Regions from separate parts of the Proteus columbae genome, predicted to be linked through region 2. Evidence: predicted binding sites of a transcription regulator. Region 2 holds the regulator's gene; each other region holds the start of a gene.
The links. The regulator PurR, encoded in region 2, represses purine synthesis genes. The targets are predictions, from matches to a motif close to CANGCAAACGTTTGCNTG.
Positions count from the first base shown of each region.

Region 1: rbsD (D-ribose pyranase) is a predicted target of PurR. The motif match lies at 3,549-3,566, and genes of this name have one in related genera.
Region 3: purE (5-(carboxyamino)imidazole ribonucleotide mutase) is a predicted target of PurR. The motif match lies at 3,023-3,040, and genes of this name have one in related genera.

Region 1 covers NZ_CP043925.1:717,813-724,808, reverse strand. Annotated here, with positions in the region: gene xseB (exodeoxyribonuclease VII small subunit) at 107-370, shown strand; gene ispA ((2E,6E)-farnesyl diphosphate synthase) at 371-1,294, shown strand; gene dxs (1-deoxy-D-xylulose-5-phosphate synthase) at 1,361-3,226, shown strand; gene rbsD (D-ribose pyranase) at 3,577-3,996, shown strand; gene rbsA (ribose ABC transporter ATP-binding protein RbsA) at 4,004-5,512, shown strand; gene rbsC (ribose ABC transporter permease) at 5,514-6,479, shown strand; gene rbsB (ribose ABC transporter substrate-binding protein RbsB) at 6,522-6,996, shown strand, end outside.
Region 2 covers NZ_CP043925.1:1,777,358-1,784,353, reverse strand. Annotated here, with positions in the region: gene F1325_RS08640 (DUF1289 domain-containing protein) at 1-58, opposite strand, end outside; gene gloA (lactoylglutathione lyase) at 244-651, shown strand; gene rnt (ribonuclease T) at 747-1,385, shown strand; gene F1325_RS08625 (Grx4 family monothiol glutaredoxin) at 1,508-1,849, opposite strand; gene F1325_RS08620 (sulfite exporter TauE/SafE family protein) at 2,353-3,168, shown strand; gene sodB (superoxide dismutase [Fe]) at 3,453-4,031, shown strand; gene F1325_RS19560 (YnhF family membrane protein) at 4,169-4,252, opposite strand; gene purR (HTH-type transcriptional repressor PurR) at 4,521-5,546, shown strand; gene punR (DNA-binding transcriptional activator PunR) at 5,573-6,475, opposite strand; gene punC (purine nucleoside transporter PunC) at 6,594-6,996, shown strand, end outside.
Region 3 covers NZ_CP043925.1:3,024,528-3,031,523, forward strand. Annotated here, with positions in the region: gene cysS (cysteine--tRNA ligase) at 1-1,375, opposite strand, end outside; gene ppiB (peptidylprolyl isomerase B) at 1,751-2,245, shown strand; gene F1325_RS14250 (UDP-2,3-diacylglucosamine diphosphatase) at 2,258-2,980, shown strand; gene purE (5-(carboxyamino)imidazole ribonucleotide mutase) at 3,115-3,636, shown strand; gene purK (5-(carboxyamino)imidazole ribonucleotide synthase) at 3,633-4,700, shown strand; gene F1325_RS14265 (MFS transporter) at 4,824-6,101, shown strand; gene F1325_RS14270 (mechanosensitive ion channel family protein) at 6,144-6,996, shown strand, end outside.

The DNA.
Region 1 (6,996 bases), 1.1 Mb from region 2:
AGGGCTCACCCGCAAAAATCATCGACTGAATAAGAAATTTTCTTCTCACTTGTAGTAAGATGATCGCTATTATTCAGCGCTAACATGCTTTATTATCAAAAATATTATGGCTAAGAAAACGACACCAATTAACGAAGACATCGCACAAGCACCAAGTTTCGAAGCATCTATGCAAGAACTTGAGCAAATCGTAAACCGTTTAGAATCCGGTGAACTCCCTTTAGAAGAAGCGCTTAATGAGTTTGAACATGGCGTTCGTCTAGCCCGTGTTGGACAAAAAACATTACAAGACGCTGAACAGCGTGTTCGTATTCTTCTAAAAGAAGACGATAATGCAACTCCTGATGATTTTATCCAAGAGGCAGAATAATTGAGTAACGCAACTTCAAGTACGGATGCGTTCCGTCATAAATTAGATTCCGCCCACCAGCGTGTTGATCATGCATTAAACCAAGCGCTATCCGCTTTACCATTCACTGACATGCCTCTAGGTAAAGCCATGCATTATGGTGCTCTTTTAGGTGGAAAGCGCTTACGTCCTTTCCTTGTTTATGCAGTGGGTGAAATGTTTAAAGTCCCCGCACTTAACCTTGATGCACCAGCCGCCGCAGTGGAATGTATTCACGCTTATTCTCTCATTCATGATGATTTGCCTGCGATGGATGATGATGATTTACGTCGTGGTAAGCCTACATGTCATATTGAATTTGGTGAAGCCAACGCAATTTTAGCGGGTGATGCATTACAAACACTCGCCTTTGAGATCTTAGCAAAAAATCCAATGCCTGATGTTGCAATGGCTGATCGTGTTGCAATGATTTCTGAATTAGCAACAGCCAGCGGGCTTGCAGGTATGTGTGGCGGTCAGGCTCTTGATCTTGAAGCCGAAGATAAATCGATTGACCTCGCATCTCTTGAAAAAATCCATTTACACAAAACAGGTGCATTAATTCGTGCAGCTGTTCGCTTAGGCGCATTTAGTGCTGGCTCAAAAGGCCATGATGTATTACCCGCACTAGATAAATATGCCCACTCTATTGGCCTTGCATTTCAAGTACAAGATGACATTTTAGATGTCATTGGCAGTACGGAAGAAACTGGGAAACGTCAAGGTAGCGACCAAGAGTCAGGAAAAAGCACGTATCCAGCACTCCTTGGATTAGAGCAAGCTCAAAAGAAAGCACAGGAATTGTATAACGAAGCACTGGATGCCTTAGCGTTTCTTGAGCAATACGAGTACGATACGACCACGCTTAAACAATTAGCGAGTTTTATCGTCGAACGGAAAAACTAATAAAAAATAAAGAGAGCAGCTTACCTGTTCTTTCCCTATTACAAGTGATTAATTAATAGGCATCACATGAGCATTGATATCGAAAAATATCCCACATTGGCGTTGGTTGAAACACCAGAAGATTTGCGCCTGTTACCAAAAGAGAGTTTGCCTAAACTCTGTGATGAGCTAAGGCTATTTCTTCTTAACAGTGTCAGCCGCTCAAGTGGTCACTTCGCCTCAGGTTTAGGTGCTATTGAGTTAACGGTTGCTCTTCATTACGTCTATAAAACCCCTTTTGATAACCTGATTTGGGATGTTGGTCATCAGGCCTATCCTCATAAGATCTTAACGGGTCGCCGTGACCGCATTGATACTATCCGTCAAAAGAATGGGTTACACCCCTTCCCTTGGCGAGAAGAGAGTGAATACGACAAACTTTGTGTTGGTCACTCTTCAACCTCTATCAGTGCAGGTTTAGGTATGGCTGTCGCCGCCGAACAAGAAAAGCTGAACAGAAAAACAGTTTGTGTGATTGGTGATGGGGCAATTACTGCGGGTATGGCTTTTGAAGCAATGAATCACGCAGGAGATATTGAACCAGATATGCTCGTTGTACTTAATGACAATGAGATGTCGATTTCAGAAAACGTTGGTGCATTGAATAATCACCTTGCGCAATTGTTATCTGGCAAACTGTATACCACCTTGCGTGAAGGTGGAAAAAAAGTCTTCTCAGGTATTCCACCCATTAAAGAATTACTGAAAAAGACAGAGGAACATATCAAAGGCATGGTTGTCCCAGGCACCATGTTTGAAGAGTTGGGTTTCAACTATATCGGTCCTGTTGATGGCCACGATGTTATTGCGTTAGTACAGACATTAACTAACATGCGTGATCTAAAAGGCCCTCAGCTTCTGCATATTATGACTAAAAAAGGTCGTGGATATGCGCCTGCTGAGCGTGATCCAATTAGCTGGCACGCAGTCCCTAAATTTGATCCACAAACTGGGACATTACCTAAAAGCCCTAATGCACGACCTACATTTTCCAAAATTTTTGGTGACTGGTTATGTGAAGAAGCCTCAACTGATCCAAAACTCATGGCAATTACCCCAGCTATGCGTGAAGGCTCTGGTATGGTGCGTTTCTCAAAGGAATACCCTTCACAATACTTTGATGTTGCGATCGCAGAACAACATGCCGTTACCTTTGCAGCAGGTTTAGCAATTGGGGGTTATAAGCCGATTGTTGCTATCTACTCAACATTCTTACAACGCGCTTACGACCAAGTGATCCACGACATTGCCATTCAAAAACTGCCTGTTTTATTTGCTATTGATCGTGGTGGTATTGTGGGAGCAGATGGTCAAACTCACCAAGGTGCTTTTGACCTCTCATTCTTACGCTGCATTCCTAATATGGTCATTATGGCGCCAAGTGATGAAAATGAGTGTCGCCAAATGCTTCACACAGGTTATCACTATCAAGATGGTCCTGTTGCCGTACGCTATCCAAGAGGCTCTAGTGTTGGTGCACAATTGCAACCACTTAGTCCACTACCTATGGGTAAAGGTATTATTCGTCGCCAAGGCAAAGGTATTGCGATTTTAAACTTTGGTACATTACTACCAGAAGCGTTAGAAGTTGCTAAAAAACTTGATGCAACTGTGGCTGATATGCGTTTTATCAAGCCTCTTGATAAATCACTTATCCTTTCTCTGGCTGAACAGCATGATATGTTGGTAACGCTAGAAGAAAATGCCATTATGGGTGGTGCTGGCAGTGGCGTAAACGAGTTACTCATGCAAGAACGTTGCTTAATACCTGTCCTAAACTTAGGTATACCTAATCTGTTTGTACCACAAGGTGGACAAGAAGAGATCAGATCTGACTTAGGATTAGATGCAGAAGGTATTGAGAAATCAATTAAGGCTTATCAAGCTAACTAATTGAATTAAAATGATTAAAAAACCTCTCCTAATTAACCACAGGAGAGGTTAATGTATTTCTAGGCTGTGATTTATCTACTTTTATCATACTGGTTTACATTTCCACACCCCATATTGTCGCCTTTATTACAACCTTGTCCATCATCACATTTTTATGAAATTCACTGAAAATAACCTCTTTCTTTCTTGAATCCATTCAGCGTTAATTTATTCAATCAGTTAGATTTTTCTTTCTTTTTGTTTGCCAACGAAACGTTTCGATCACGCTCACAATATGAATAAATCAAACTTGTTTTCCCACCTTTCTTTTCTACTATGTAGACAGCGAAACGTTTCGCTGAGGAGGAAACATGAAAAAAGGTGTATTACTTAATAGTCCTATTTCGAGTGTAATTTCACGTTTAGGACACACTGACAAAATCACTATTGCAGATGCTGGATTACCTATTCCCTCCTCTGTTGAACGAATTGATCTTGCTCTCACTCAAGGTATTCCTGACTTTATGTCAGTCTTACAAACCGTTACCCATGAAATGCAAATCGAAGCGGTGATGCTGGCGGAAGAAATTAAAACCATCAATCCCTCTCTGTTTAATGAAATCCTCTCTTATCTCAATTTATTAGAACAAGAGCAGAAGAAACCTATTCAAATAATGTATGTTTCACATGAAGCATTCAAAAAGCAACTTACTGAAAATAAAGCTGTTATTAGAACCGGTGAATGTACGCCTTATGCCAATATTGTGTTGTTTTCTGGTGTGACTTTTTGAGGGCAATATGGAACCTTTACTTGAACTTAAAGATATTGATAAGTCATTCCCTGGTGTAAAAGCACTATCAGGTGCCACACTTCGAATTTATCCCGGTAGAGTAATGGCACTCGTAGGTGAAAACGGGGCAGGCAAATCAACACTAATGAAAGTGCTGACTGGGATCTATAAAAAAGATTCGGGTGAAGTCATTTATCAAGGCGAAAGCTGTGCTTTCAATGGTCCCAAAACTTCCCAAGAAGCAGGAATAGGCATTATTCACCAAGAGCTTAACCTTATTCCAGAATTAACCATCGCAGAAAATATCTTCTTAGGTCGTGAGTTTACTCGTGCTTTTGGCGCTATCGATTGGAAGAAAATGTATGTAGAGGCTGATAAGTTATTAGCCCGATTAAACCTTGCTTACAGTAGTCACCGTTTAGTGTCTGAATTATCGATTGGTGATCAGCAAATGGTAGAAATCGCCAAGGTTCTTAGCTTTGGCTCAAAAGTCATCATCATGGATGAGCCAACAGATGCGTTAACCGATACTGAAACAGAATCTCTATTTAACGTTATTCGTGAACTAAGAGATCAAGGTTGTGGCATTGTTTATATCTCACATCGTCTAAAAGAGATCTTTGAGATTTGTGATGACGTGACTGTACTGCGAGACGGCCAGTTTATTGGTGAAAAACCTGTCGCCTCATTAAAAGAAGACACTCTGATTGAAATGATGGTGGGTCGTAAGTTAGAAGACCAATACCCTCGTATTAATATCCCTCAAGGAAAAACCAAACTTAACGTCATTAACCTCAGTGGCGAAGATGTTCATGATGTCAGTTTCTCATTACATGAAAGCGAAATTCTGGGCATTTCTGGATTAATGGGCGCGGGTCGTACTGAGTTAATGAAAATTATCTACGGCGCATTACCTAAAACCAATGGCACTGTTGAATTAGATGGTAAACCCTGCCAAATCAAAAAGCCGGTTGAAGGATTGGAACAAGGCATTGTTTACATTTCTGAAGATAGAAAGCGTGATGGTTTAGTGCTTGGCATGTCGGTAAAAGAAAATATGTCTCTGACAGCCCTTCGCTATTTTAGCCGCGGTATGGGTGTACTTAATCATAAAGAAGAGCAACTCACTGTCGGTGATTTTATTAAATTATTCAATATAAAAACCCCTTCAATGGATCAAACGATTGGCTTTTTATCTGGGGGAAATCAACAAAAAGTGGCTATCGCAAGAGGTCTAATGACTCGCCCTAAAGTGCTTATTCTTGATGAACCCACTCGTGGCGTTGATGTGGGCGCTAAAAAAGAAATTTATCAGCTAATTAATAAATTTAAACAAGAAGGATTAAGCATCATTTTAATTTCTTCTGAAATGCCTGAGGTAATGGGAATGAGTGACCGTATTCTGGTTATGCATGAAGGTCGTATTAGTGGTGAGTTTTCCGCTCACAATGTCACACAAGAAATGCTAATGGCAGCGGCTGTTGGTAAACAATATGACGCTAAAGTAGGAGTTTGATATGAGCACGAATTCAATTCCAGCGTCAAAACGTTGGTTCTCAAAAGCTTGGCTATTAGAGCAAAAATCGCTGATTGCATTGCTACTTCTGATTGTTGTGGTTTCCACACTCAGCCCTAATTTTTTTACCTTAAACAATATTTTCAACATTCTCCAACAAACATCGGTTAACGCCATTATGGCAGTTGGAATGACGCTAGTTATTTTAACATCTGGTATCGACTTATCTGTTGGTTCATTGCTTGCATTAACAGGTGCCGTTGCCGCTTCTATGGTGGGTGCGGATGTTAATGCGCTTGTTGCTGTTGTTGGCGCATTGGCATTAGGTGCCGCTATTGGTGGTGTAACAGGAATTATCGTTGCTAAAGGTAAAGTTCAAGCCTTTATTGCTACGTTAGTCATGATGTTATTACTGCGCGGTGTTACTCGCGTTTATACCGATGGTAGCCCTATTAATACCGGATTTAGTGATAATGCCGATCTGTTTAGTTGGTTTGGTATTGGTCGCCCATTTGGCATTCCAACGCCAATTTGGCTCATGATGATTGTCTTCTTAAGTGCATGGTATTTATTACATCACACCCGTTTAGGTCGCTATATCTATGCATTAGGGGGTAATGAATCTGCCACTCGCTTATCGGGTATTAGCGTCGATAAAATCAAAATCATCGTTTATTCATTATGTGGTTTATTAGCAGCCCTTGCGAGTGTCATTGAAGTTGCTCGACTTTCATCAGCACAACCAATGGCAGGTAATGGTTATGAGCTAGATGCTATTGCTGCCGTTGTTCTCGGTGGTACCAGTCTTGCAGGCGGTAAAGGTCGTATTATCGGTACATTAATTGGTGCACTTATTCTAGGATTCTTAAATAATGCACTGAATTTATTAGGAATATCATCAAACTATCAAATGATAGTAAAAGCGGTGGTCATCTTACTTGCTGTTTTGGTAGATAACAAAAAATAACTCTCTATTCTCTTAATCCGAACCCCGACAGGAACTTATATTATGAAACTCAAAAAAATGGCAACACTTCTTTCTGTTGTTGCATTAAGCGCCACAATCAGCGCTAACGCATTGGCAAAAGAATCAATCGCGCTTGTTATCTCAACACTAAACAACCCTTTCTTTGTCACAATGAAAGACAGTGCACAGAAAGAGGCAAATAGATTAGGTTACGACCTTGTTGTTCTAGATTCTATGGACAACCCGGCTAAAGAGCTTGCTAACGTGCAAGATCTCACCGTAAAAGGCACACGTTTAATGCTTATTAATCCGACAGATTCAGATGCTGTGGGGAATGCAGTTATTTTAGCCAATAAAGCTAAAATCCCAGTTATCACCCTAGACCGTGTTGCAAACAAAGGTGAAGTCGTCAGCCACGTTGCTTCAGATAATCGCCTTGGCGGTAAAATGGCAGGTGATTATATTGCTGAAAAAGTCGCTAATGACGCCAAAGTTATTCAACTAGAAGGGATCACAG
Region 2 (6,996 bases):
TTTCACAACGCCCAATACAAGGACTAGGAATATCAAAAAATTCTAATTGTTCTTGCATTTGATTTTCCCTCCCTATTGTTTGTTACAATAGAGTATAGTTAATAGAGATATTATCTGCACAACATGATTTATTGAACTGTTAAAGGCGTAGTAAAATTGAACTTTAGGGCTTTAACGCGTTATAGTACTCCGCCATCAGTTTAACTGTAGGGTTTAATCATTAGAAAAACACAAGAGGTTTATATGCGAGTACTTCATACCATGATCCGTGTGGGCGATTTACAACGTTCTATCGACTTTTATACCAAGGTTTTAGGTATGCAACTTCTACGCACTAGCGAGAATGAGGAATATAAATACTCGTTAGCTTTTGTTGGTTATGGTGATGAAAGCACTGGTGCGGTTATCGAATTAACCTATAACTGGGGTGTAAACAGCTACGAAATGGGAACCGCTTTTGGGCATGTAGCATTAGGTGTTGATGATGTTGCCGCAACCTGTGAAGCCATTCGCCAAGCTGGCGGTAATGTTACCCGTGATGCGGGTCCAGTAAAAGGTGGCTCAACAATTATTGCTTTTGTTGAAGATCCTGATGGATATAAAATCGAGCTCATCGAAAACAAAAGTGCAAGTCACGCTCTAGGTAACTAATATTTATTAAAACCAGAAAGATAACATGTGTATCTTTCTGGCCTTACTGATTATCAATTTCCGATATTCTATTTTTATCGGATAAGTACAACTTAATGCCTGATATAAATAATCCCAATAAGCTTTGTAACCGTTTTCGGGGTTACTACCCTGTTGTCATTGATGTTGAAACAGGTGGATTTAATGCGAAAACAGACGGTTTACTTGAAATCGCCGCCATTACACTAAAAATGGATGAGCAAGGTTGGCTAAAACCTGATAACACATTACATTTTCATGTTGAACCCTTTGAAGGGGCTAATTTAGAGCCAGCAGCCTTAGAGTTTACAGGTATTGATCCAACTAATCCTTTACGTGGCGCAGTCAGTGAATATGAAGCCTTTCATGCCATTTTTAAAATGGTACGTAAAGGAATGAAGGATGCAGATTGTAATCGCGCTATTATTGTCGCTCATAATGCAAATTTTGATCACAGCTTTGTGATGGCTGCTGCTGAGCGTGCTGGATTAAAACGTAATCCTTTTCACCCTTTTGCCACCTTTGATACAGCGGCTTTAAGTGGATTGGTATTAGGGCAGACAATTTTGGCTAAAGCCTGCATCACTGCTGGCATTCCCTTTGATAGCAAATTAGCGCACGGTGCATTATACGATACTAATCGCACATCATTACTTTTTTGTGAATTAGTTAACCGTTGGAAAAAGCTTGGTGGATGGCCATTGCCTACACCTTGAAACTATGATTTCGCTGATACATTTATGAATAACAGAAAAAAGCCAGTTCAATGATGAACTGGCTTTTTTATCGAAGATCTCATTATTTTTATGCGTTTCAATACCGAAACAATAAAAATTAATTACTGTGCTTCTTCTTCACCACGGTATTTATCAGCAGTCTCTTTTAATAACTTCTGTAATTCACCGCGCTGATACATTTCTAAAATAATGTCACATCCACCGACTAATTCACCATCTACCCATAATTGTGGGAAGGTTGGCCAGTGTGCATATTTTGGTAGTTCTGCACGAATATCTGGGTTTTGCAAGATATCAACATACGCAAAACGCTCACCACAAGCAGAGATAGCTTGAACTGCCTGAGCAGAAAAACCACAACTTGGTAATTTTGGTGAACCTTTCATGTATAAAATAATTGGGTTTTCATTGATCTGGCGTTCAATTTTTTCAATAGTCGTCATTTGTAAGTCCTTACAGCCTTTTATATTCGATATGCTTTATAGGGGAAAACATGAAAGAAGAATACCACTTTATATTAGAAACCTCTATATAAGTTTAGTTCTCGATATAAAACAATAAGTTGGTATTAATCTATGAGATTATTGATGAGAAAAAACACAATAAAGCATAAAAAATAAATCAATGCGTTACCGATGGTTATGAGTGTGTTTTATCCTATTAGCTCCCTTTTTATTTTTGCAGTTTTTCCTTTCTTAATTTTAAGCGCATTTTTTCTTCACTTGATTTTAAAGTATATAAAGCACTGCTTTATTATGAAATGAAATAACAACGGCTTTAGGTGGTGTTGGTTTATAGAATAAGCAAGAAGAAAAGAACAAGTCACTTTTATATCAAAATCAATATATTAAATTTCATAATCTATACATTAAGATAAAACGCTACTTTATTAAAAGGATATAATGTATATAAATAAGTTTGTTATAAACCTTGATGAGTATTAACTATGGATATGATTTTGCTGTTTCTTTTAGTGGGATGTATCACTGGCTTTTTTGCTGGACTACTTGGCATAGGAGGCGGTGCAATCATTGTTCCAGTAGTTATGTATGTAGTGAGTCAACAAGCTATCCCAACAGATATGGTGATGAAAATTGCCTTATCTACCTCGTTCTCTGTCATTATATTTTCCACAGCATCTTCAGCGTATTCACATAACAAACATAAAGCCATTTTATGGCAGCAATTTCCTCTATTATCTATCGGCACTATCATTGGTATGCTTGTTGGGACATTTCTGGTACAAAAAATGTCAAACACGATATTGCAAATCGTGTTCTGTATTTTCATGGTATATACCATCTATGGATTATTAACCAAAAAGAAAGAAGCAGAACGCATAGAAAATGTGAAAGATCCTGTTGTTTCAAAACCGGCATTAACCAGTGGTGGCTCTTTAATTGGCTTTATATCCAGCTTTATCGGCATTGCTGGTGGGACTATCACCATTCCTCTTTTAAGTCATTGGGGATTTAATACACGCAAATGTATTGCAACCTCTTCAATGATTGGTGTCATCATCGCTTCCATTGGCACAATCATGGGTATTATCTATGGTTGGAATCAAACAAATATTGATGACTATTATTTAGGCTTTGTTTATTTACCTGCCTTTATTGGAATAAGCATTACCAGCATTCTCTTCGCCCCTGTCGGTGTAAAAGTTGCTTATCGCCTACCTATTCCAAGAGTTCGCCAAATATTTGCATTATTTCTATTCTTAGTCGTAGTGAAAATGATGTATACACTGATGATAGAGTAAGCAGAAAATGCAACAATCAGAGGATATAGGCTCTAAACACAGTCGATATTTTACTGCTTTACGAGTTGCTCTGTGGGATATACTCTTATGAGTATAATTAATCTATATGGCTTATAACTATAGATAAAAGATATTTAGCTGTTATTTCAGCAGATTTTTGTTAAAATAATTAGCAAAATAGTAACAACTTAGTGATTCATTTGCCTCATTCTATCAATTCAAATGATTTTGATGGAATGATTTCAGGCACAAAACCCGAAATAGATAGTTTAAAGGAGTACGCAATGTCTTTCGAATTACCAAAATTACCTTATGCGTTAGATGCTCTTGAGCCACACATCTCTAAAGAAACTTTAGAATATCACTACGGCAAACACCACCAAACTTACGTAACCAATTTAAATAACCTGGTTAAAGGTACTGATTTAGAAAGCAAATCCTTAGAAGAAATCATCAAATCTACTGATGGTGGTATCTTTAATAATGCAGCTCAAGTATGGAACCACACTTTCTACTGGAACTGTTTAGCACCAAATGCAGGCGGCGCACCAACAGGTAAAGTTGCTGATGCTATCAACAAAGCATTCGGCTCTTTTGAAGAGTTCAAAAAGCAATTTAATGATGCGGCAGCTAAAAACTTCGGTTCAGGTTGGACTTGGTTAGTTAAAAAAGCAGACGGTTCAGTTGCGATTGTTAACACGTCTAATGCTGCTACTCCAGTTTCAGGCGCAGACAAACCACTGTTAACAGTAGACGTATGGGAACATGCTTACTACATCGACTACCGTAATGCGCGCGTTAAATATTTAGAAGAGTTCTGGGCACTGGTTAACTGGTCATTTGTTGAAGCTAACCTTGCTTAATTGAGCTTGATAATCAAAGGTGAGTGATTGAGATTCATTTTTGGTGACAAAATAACAAAGGGCCTTGAGCCCTTTGTTATATTCAGATATTCGATAATCTATTATTTAAATTGATCGGATATTCTATAAAGCAGTGATTAGAACAACATAGTCGAAAATAAAACAATCATAACAAGCGCTGCTACTGCTGTACTCAAACCAAATTTCAGATCCGTATCCATCTATTTCTCCCTCAAAATGATTATAATACACTTTTTTAACCATAACCTTGTCATGGTTAATTATTATCACATATCAAAATTTGCTAAAATAGCGACTAGTGCACAATTTATAACATTGATTAATACTTTCACTTTTGAGCTAGATCATACAAAATTCACAGCTAATCGCTAAATTATTGCCAGTGTTTGCCCTATGTATGACTATACTGGCAGTTAAACCATAAAATTAGATAAAAGAGACCAATGAAGGTCAGGAGTTTTCCACACCATGGCAACAATAAAAGACGTGGCAAAACGCGCAGGCGTATCAACCACGACTGTTTCTCATGTGATCAACAAAACACGTTTTGTTGCTGAGAACACACGGGCAGCAGTTTGGGCCGCTATAAAAGAATTAAATTATTCGCCTAGTGCCGTTGCGCGTAGTTTAAAAGTCAATCACACCAAATCTATTGGCCTGTTAGCCACGTCCAGTGAAGCTCCTTACTTTGCTGAAGTGATTGAAGCTGTTGAAAATAGTTGTTATAGCAAAGGCTACACACTGATTTTATGTAATTCACATAATAACCTCGATAAACAAAAAGCCTATTTAGCGATGCTGGCACAAAAACGTGTTGATGGGTTATTAGTCATGTGTTCTGAATACCCCGATCACCTTCTGACACTGTTAGAAGGCTATCGTAATATTCCAATGGTTGTCATGGATTGGGGTAAGGCGCGTGGTGACTTTACCGATACGATTATCGATAATGCTTTTCATGGTGGCTATATTGCGGGTCGTTACCTTATTGAACGTGGTCATCGTGATATTGGTATTATCCCTGGTCCATTAGAACGTAATACCGGTGGTGGTCGCTTACAAGGTTTCTTAAAAGCCATGGAAGAAGCAAAAATCACAGTAAAAGATGAGTGGATTGTACAAGGCGACTTTGAGCCAGAATCTGGTTATAAAGCCATGTATCAGATGCTAAATCAAAAACATCGCCCTACTGCTGTTTTTTGTGGTGGTGATGTGATGGCAATGGGCGCAATTTGTGCCGCTGATGAGCTAGGTTTACGTGTTCCTTTCGATATTTCCATTGTGGGTTACGACAATATTCGTAATGCGCGTTATTTTACGCCAGCATTAACCACAGTCCACCAGCCAAAAGAGCGTTTAGGTCAAATGGCTTTGTCAATGTTGCTTGATCGCATCGTCAACAAACGCGAAGACGCCCAAACAATCGAAGTTCATCCACGATTAGTTGAGCGCCGTTCAGTTGCTGACGGTCCTTTTATTGACTACCGTCGTTAATTCAGATTTATTCGGCTATCTGATTTCTAGCGAAGCCATTCCTCATTTAAGGTTTGGCTATCTCCAAGATAATCTAACAACCATGTCAAAGCGGGTGATTCACTTTTATCGACCCACGTCAGGCAGCATGGGCTGTCTGGCAATGGTTGTGCCAGTTGTAAAGTAACCAGCTTACCTTGTTCAATTAAAGGTTCAGCACGATGCCAAGGCACCATTCCTACGCATAATCCCGCTAACAAGCATTCAAGCCCCATATCCCATGTCGGAACAACCATTCTACGCTGATTATTTAGCGCCCAAGTGTCACGCTTTGGTAAACTGCGTGAAGTATCTTCTAAGCATAAACTTGGATAAGGTCGCATCTCATCATCCGTTAATGGATGTTGTGCTTTCGCTAAAGGGTGATCAACATGACAAACACAGCGCCAAGGCATAAATCCCATATCTCTAAAACTATAACGTTCACCAATTGGTGAGGCTCTTGTTGCACCAATCGCTAAATCAACACGACCATTAACTAAGGAGTCCCATACGCCATTAAACACTTCAGGGTAGACATACAGCTCAATATCAGGAAAATGGCGGTAGAAATCGAGAATAAGTTGTTGTGTTCTTTCAGGTTTAACAATGCAATCAACTGCTATACTAAATTGACCGCGCCACCCATTAGAAACTTGTTGACAAAGATGCCGAGTGTCATTCATTTTTTTGATAACAGATCGTGCTTCTTTGATGAAAATTTTACCTGCATCGGTTAATTCTACATCACGGTGACGGCGCTCAAACAAAGGAACGGCAAGCCATTCCTCTAATTGCCGAACAGTGTAACTAACGGCGGATGGCACTCTGTGCAATTCTTGAGCAGCGGAGCTAAAACTTCCTGTTCTTGCAACTGCATCAACAACTTCTAAAGAGTATTCTGACCACATAGAGTTTATTCCTTTGAAAATTTTTCACAGCATTAACCAAATATTCCCGTTTCACAAGTAAAATAGGTCTTAGTTACAATACATAAAATGTTCTACATCACATAGCATAGAAAATAAAATGAATTCTAAAACTTCCACACAATCAAAAACACCTATGAGCTTTATGGTGTACCTAGCGGGTTTGAGTATGCTAGGTTACTTAGCTATTGATATGTACTTACCTGCATTTGGTATGATGCAGCGTGAACTCTCTATCAGCGAAGGTGCTATTAGTAATAGCTTAAGTATCTTTTTATTTGGCTTTGCTGTTGCTCAATTACTTTGGGGACCTCTTTCTGACAAAGTCGGTCGTAAGCCTATTCTACTTATTGGTTTAAGCCTTTTCTCTTTAGGCTGTCTTGGTATGCTGTGGGTTGAGAGTGCAACTGGCTTACTTGCTATGCGCTTCCTACAAGCTTTCGGCGTTTGCTCTGCCGCTGTTATTTGGCAAGCTCTTGTCATCGACCGTTTTGATGAATCTC
Region 3 (6,996 bases), 1.2 Mb from region 2:
AAGCTGTTCCTTGAGGACCATCTTCTAAAACAATCCCCATCGCTGTTAACGCGTCACGAGCAACATCAGCTGCCGCCCAATCTTTATTTTTACGAGCATCATTACGCTGTTGAATTAATGATTCAATTTTTTCAACTTCACCAGCATCATCCGCTTTAGCACCACTTTGTAAGAAGTGCTCAGGCTCTTGCTCTAACAAACCTAATACTTTAGCAAGCTTACGTAACACTGCGGCTAAGCCATTCGCCGCATTCATATCAACCGATTTTAGACGATTAACTTCACGTGCTAAATCAAACAAGACTGAATAGGCTTCTGGTGTATTGAAATCATCGTTCATAGCGTCAATAAATTGCGCTTCAAACACTTCGCCACCTACTGGTTGAGCATTTGCATCAGTGCCACGTAATGAAGTATAGAGGCGCTCTAATGCAGTACGAGCCTGTTTTAAGTTTTCTTCCGTGTAGTTAAGTTGGCTACGATAATGGCCTGATAATAAAAAGTAACGCACTGTTTCAGCATCGTAATAAGCCAATACATCACGAATAGTAAAAAAGTTATTAAGTGATTTAGACATTTTTTCTTTGTCTACCATCACCATACCAGAGTGCATCCAGTAATTAACATAAGGACCATCATGGGCACAAGTTGATTGCGCTATTTCATTTTCATGATGAGGGAACATTAAGTCTGAGCCGCCACCATGAATATCAAAATGATGTCCTAACTCTTTACCATTCATCGCAGAACATTCGATATGCCAACCAGGGCGACCGTCTCCCCACGGAGATTCCCAGCTTGGCTCACCCGGTTTGGACATTTTCCATAAGACGAAATCCATTGGATTGCGTTTTACGTTAGCCACTTCAACTCGAGCACCGGCTTGTAGTTGCTCTAAATCTTGGCGAGAAAGTAAGCCATAATCAGGATCAGTATCAATAGCAAACATGACATCGCCATTGTCAGCAACGTAAGCATGTCCACGTTTAATTAGCGCTTCTGTTAATTCAATAATTTCTGCAATATGGTGCGTTGCACGCGGCTCTGAATCAGGGCGAGCAATATTTAATGCATCAAAGTCTTTGTGCATTTCAGCTAACATACGAGTGGTTAATTGCTCACATGTTTCATTATTTTCAATCGCACGTTTGATGATTTTATCATCTACATCAGTTACGTTACGAACATAGTTAACATCGTATCCTAAGTAACGCAGATAACGGGTTATGGCATCAAAAGCCACAAATGTACGTCCATGACCAATATGGCATAAGTCATAAATAGTGATGCCACACACGTACATACCTATTTTTCCTGCATGGATAGGTTTAAATTCTTCTTTTTGGCGAGTGAGAGTATTAAAAATCTTTAGCATCAGTGGACGTTCCCGTTTTCAACTGTACGTGTTTATTACGTTTTTATATAAAAGAAAATAACAACTACTATAACATGATATTAATCAGGATATTGGATCTTGAAGACAAAGCAAACTCAAGATTAAGGTTTTTATCTTACTCTGCTTAGCGCTTATTTTCACTGTTCAATCGTTGATAGCGAACAATCAAACTTCTATTATTTGGCTAAATTTTGGCGAAAAGTGTTTTTTCCTTCTATTACTGATTTATTTAGCAAGAAAAAGTAGAGCGAGAAAAAGATGCATACTGACTAAATTAGGCAACTGTGATATAAAAACGGGACTGTTGTTTATGCCCAAATCTGGGTAAAGCTAAAATTATATTAGGATCTGAATATGGTTACTTTTCATACCAATTACGGCGATATCGTGATTAATACATTTGCAGACAAAGCACCTGCAACCGTAGAAAATTTTTTAGACTACTGTAAAGAAGGATTCTACGATAACACTATTTTCCACCGTGTCATCAATGGTTTTATGATCCAAGGTGGTGGCTTTGAACCGGGTATGAACCAAAAAGCGACCAAAGCACCTGTAAGAAACGAAGCAAACAATGGCCTAGCAAACAACCGCGGTACATTAGCAATGGCTCGTACAAACGATCCACATTCTGCTACTGCTCAATTCTTTATCAACGTTGCAGACAACGATTTCTTAAACTTCCGTGCTGAAAACGCAAATGGTTGGGGATATTGTGTCTTTGCTGAAGTTGTTGAAGGCATGGACGTTGTGGATAAAATTAAAGCGGTTTCCACTGGTCGTAGTGGTTTCCACCAAGATGTTCCTCGTGAAGATATCGTCATTAAAAGTGTCACGGTTAGCGAATAAGCCTCACTTTTTATGTGTACGCTTTTTATTGCAGACCTGCATCTAAGTGAACATGAACCGGCAATCACTGCCGGTTTTCTTCGCTTTTTAAAAGAACAAGCCATTCATGCAAAAGCACTTTATATCTTAGGTGACTTTTTTGATTTTTGGATAGGTGATGATGATCCCAATCCTTTACATCAACAAATTGCTCAAGCTCTGATGACGTTAAAAAAGGCAGAAGTGCCTTGCTATTTTATTCATGGAAATCGTGATTTTTTAATTGGCTCTCGTTTTGCAAAAGAGAGTGGTATCACCTTACTTCCACAAGAAAAAGTGCTCGAAATTGAACAGCACCGTATCTTAATTTTACATGGTGATACGCTTTGTACTGACGATGAAGCTTATCAACGCTATCGTAAAAAAGTACACAATAAATTTATTCAGCGCCTATTCTCACTACTGCCTCTATTTATTCGACTGCGTATCGCTGACAAAATGCGCTCACGTAGCCAGCACGAAAATCAGTACAAATCAGATGCCATTATGGATGTGAATCCACAGGCTGTGATAGATACTTTTAAACATTTCAATACAGAATGGATGATCCACGGTCATACGCATCGCCCAGCAATTCATACAGTCAACATTGATGACAAAATACATTATCGTGGTGTATTAGGTGCTTGGCATACTGAAGGTTCTATGTTTAAAGTGACTGCTGAAAAAATAGAATTGATTCATTTTCCCTTTTAAGTTGTTTCGCTTATTTTCTTCATAAAAAGGCTGTTTTTTCTTTACGCAAACGTTTTCCTATGCGTGTTAGCGTGATACTATCATGCTCAGTTTATTAGGCTATATCCGTTTATGCTTACAGGAGCAGTTAAGTAATGTCTTCTCAAGTTGGTCTAAATACCTCTTCCGCTCGTATCGCCATTGTAATGGGCTCTAAAAGTGACTGGACAACAATGTCTCATGCCGCTGATGTACTAGACGCACTACAACTTCCTTATCATGTTGAGATTGTCTCTGCACACCGTACCCCTGATAAGCTATTTAGCTTTGCAGAACAGGCAAAAAGTAATGGCTTTGATGTCATTATTGCAGGAGCGGGTGGTGCAGCCCATTTACCGGGTATGCTCGCAGCAAAAACACTCGTTCCTGTATTAGGTGTTCCTGTTCAAAGTGCAGCATTAAGCGGTGTTGATAGCCTTTACTCTATTGTACAAATGCCAAAAGGTATTCCTGTAGGAACATTAGCAATTGGTAAAGCAGGCGCCGCCAATGCTGCTTTATTAGCCGCTCAAATTTTAGCGTTACACTCACCTGCTATTTTTGAAGCACTAACAGCATGGCGCACAGCACAAACTGACGATGTATTAAATAACCCAGATCCAAGGGAGGCACTATGAAGCCAGTTTGTGTTCTTGGAAATGGTCAATTAGGGCGAATGCTAAGACAAGCTGGTGAGCCTTTAGGAATTGCGGTTTATCCAGTAGGATTAGATGCAGAGCCTGAAGCCGTTCCCTATCAAAAAAGTATAATCACAGCTGAAATTGAGCGCTGGCCTGAAACTGCACTCACCAAAGAGTTAGAACGTCATACTAACTTTGTAAACCGTGATATTTTTCCATTACTTGCTGATAGATTGCCTCAAAAACAACTTCTCGATGAATTGGACTTAGCAACAGCACCTTGGCAACCATTAACGTCACCAACACAATGGTCTGATATCTTCGCTCAACTGGGTGATTTTATTATTGTAAAGCGCCGTATTGGTGGTTATGACGGCCGTGGTCAATGGCGCATTCATCCCGGTGAAGAACAGCAATTACCTGCTGAAATTTATGGTGAGTGTATTGTTGAACAAGGCATTCCCTTTTCAGGTGAAGTTTCACTAGTGGGCGCGAGAAATAGCAATGGTGACTGTGTTTTTTATCCATTAACACACAATCTTCATCAAGATGGCATCTTACGCATGAGTGTTGCATTACCAACCCCTGCATCAGAACTACAACAATCAGCAGAAAAAATGCTAACTGCCATCCTTAATAAACTCAATTATGTTGGTGTAATGGCGATGGAGTGCTTTATCGTTGATAATAAATTACTTATTAACGAATTAGCTCCTCGAGTTCATAACAGTGGTCATTGGACACAAAATGGAGCCTCAATTAGCCAGTTTGAATTACATCTACGTGCAATTTTAGATTTACCCATGCCAAAACCTGAGGTTTGCCAACCGGCAGTCATGGTTAATTTGATTGGCACTGATGTCAATCCTCAATGGCTTTCATTGCCATTAGTTCATTTACATTGGTATGAAAAAGAAGTGCGCCCTGCACGTAAGGTTGGGCATCTCAATCTTGTGTACCGCGATAATCTCCCTCTGAAAGAGACACTAAAATCATTAAGCTCAATGCTCGATGATGCCTATCAGTACCCTATCAAATGGGCTTTAGAAAAATTAAGCTAGCAGTCCGACTCATAAAGTTAGAGAATAATAGCCTTTAAACGAACAGACCTCAGATAAAGAGGTCTGTTATTCGCTATTTTCTCCTGATTATTCAGGTTACTGCACCCATTTGATGGAGTCAGGATGCAAGTCAAGCAACAGATTTTTGGGCCCGCTTATCAGTGGAGTATGCTGATATTATTAGGTTTTGTGTATTTTTTAGCTACCGCAACCACATTTACCTCTTTAGGTGTTGTTCTTCCTAGTATGATAAACGAGCTAGAGTGGAACTGGACTCAAGCAGGCCTTGGCTTTACGTTATTAGGATTAACCTGCGGCCTTGCAAGTTTTTTACCTACATTACTGATCCGTAAATTAAGTGTTCGCCTTACACTACTTATTGGGTTGATCATTTTTGTCAGTGGTTTCTATTTTCTTTATGAAACATACACCATTGCACGTTATTTTCTTGGTACTGCACTGTTAGGTATTGGTTTTACGCTACTAGCTACCGTACCTGGCACTTATGTTATTTCTCGCTTATTTGAAAAACAGTCCTTTGCCTTTGGTGTCTATTTTACCATTGGTGGATTAGGTGGTGTTGCTGGACCTTGGATCTACTTTTTAGCAACCCATTTATGGCATACATGGCGAATGCACTGGCTTATTTCAGCAATCACACTCACTGTCGTTACTCTTCTCACCATTTTATTTTTACGCGAAGGTAGTAAAGAGCAAGAACACGCAAAAAAAATTAGCCAACTTCAAACCACAAAACGTATCTATCAAACTAAAGAGATTTGGACAGCTCGTCATGCTTTAAGAACATGGCAATTTTATGTTATTGCTGCGACTTACACGGCCTTTTTATGGTGTGGGATCACAGTTAATAGTTTTGCTGTTGCACATATTATTGAAAATGGTTTTGGTGAAACTATTGCCGCGACACTATTAAGTAGTATGGCATTTATCAATGCTTTCTCGCGCTTAGCCGGTGGAGCTATTGGTGAATGGTTAGAACCTAAAAAATTACTTATCGCAAGCTTAAGTATTATCATCATAGGGTTACTTGCGCTAAGTATGGCTAATTCTTGGGTTTACCTGATCTTATTTACGGTTTGTGTCGGTATTGGTTATGGCATGACGTTTTTGGCATCAAGTATATTGCTTGCTAACTATTTTGGTCGCTCACCTTACCTTGAGCTATTTTCAGTAATGAATTTAATTTCAACACTGGCTTGTTTAGCTCCCTTCTTTGCTGGGGCAATCAAAGATATTTCAGGTAGTTTTACACCGGCATTCTTGATTTTAACCATACCTGTTTTACTGATTTTAGCGGTCACTCTGTTTATGAAACCACCCGTTTATCCTAAATTTCAGCATGCCAGTAAGCAACAAGAAGAACCTAAAGTAACTAGGTAATTAAACCTATATAAAAGCATTTTCTAAGGAGATGTTAAGCTGATGAATGATGCATTAATAATAAAATACTCAATAGGTATAGGCATTGCTTTAGCCTGTTTTGTCGGTTTTTTCGTTGTATCTCTTTTTCATGATAAGAAGAAAAAGCGCCGTAGAAATATTATTATTCATATCAGCCAAGCGGTCTTTCTCTGTAGTTTAGTCATTATCTTAAGCCAATATTGTGAAATGGCTGTCGTTGATTTTAATCTCCATTTCATCTCTTTTAGGATGATTAATTTCTTTACCTATGTCGCTATCGCGTTAATTTTAATGCGTAAATTTTTCTTATTGATTAATTTATTAGAGAAATCACAAATTAATAAAGGGAGCGATCCTACTTCAGCTCGTATTATTTCCCGCATATTTAAAATCACCCTTTTCGTCATTATCATCTTACTGTTTGGTGAGCACTTTGGTATGAGCTTATCTGGTTTAATGACCTTTGGGGGATTAGGCGGTATTGCCATTGGTATGGCAAGCAAAGATGTGATGAGTAACCTTTTTTCAGGAGTGATGCTCTATTTTGATCGCCCTTTTAATATCGGGGATTGGGTACGTTCTCCTGATCGTAATATTGAAGGCACCGTGGTAGAAATCGGTTGGCGTATTACGAAAATTATTACCTTTGATCATCGCCCTCTTTACATTCCAAACTCTGTTTTTTCCTCTATTAGCGTAGAGAATCCCGGTAGAATGACCAATCGACGCATCGAAACAGAATTAGGTTTACGTTATGAAGATTCAGATAAAATAGGTGCCATTGTTGAGGACATTCGCACTATGCTGATGCAAAATGATAAAATTGACACTCAACAAACCTTATTAGTTTATTTTAATCAATTTGCAGACTCTT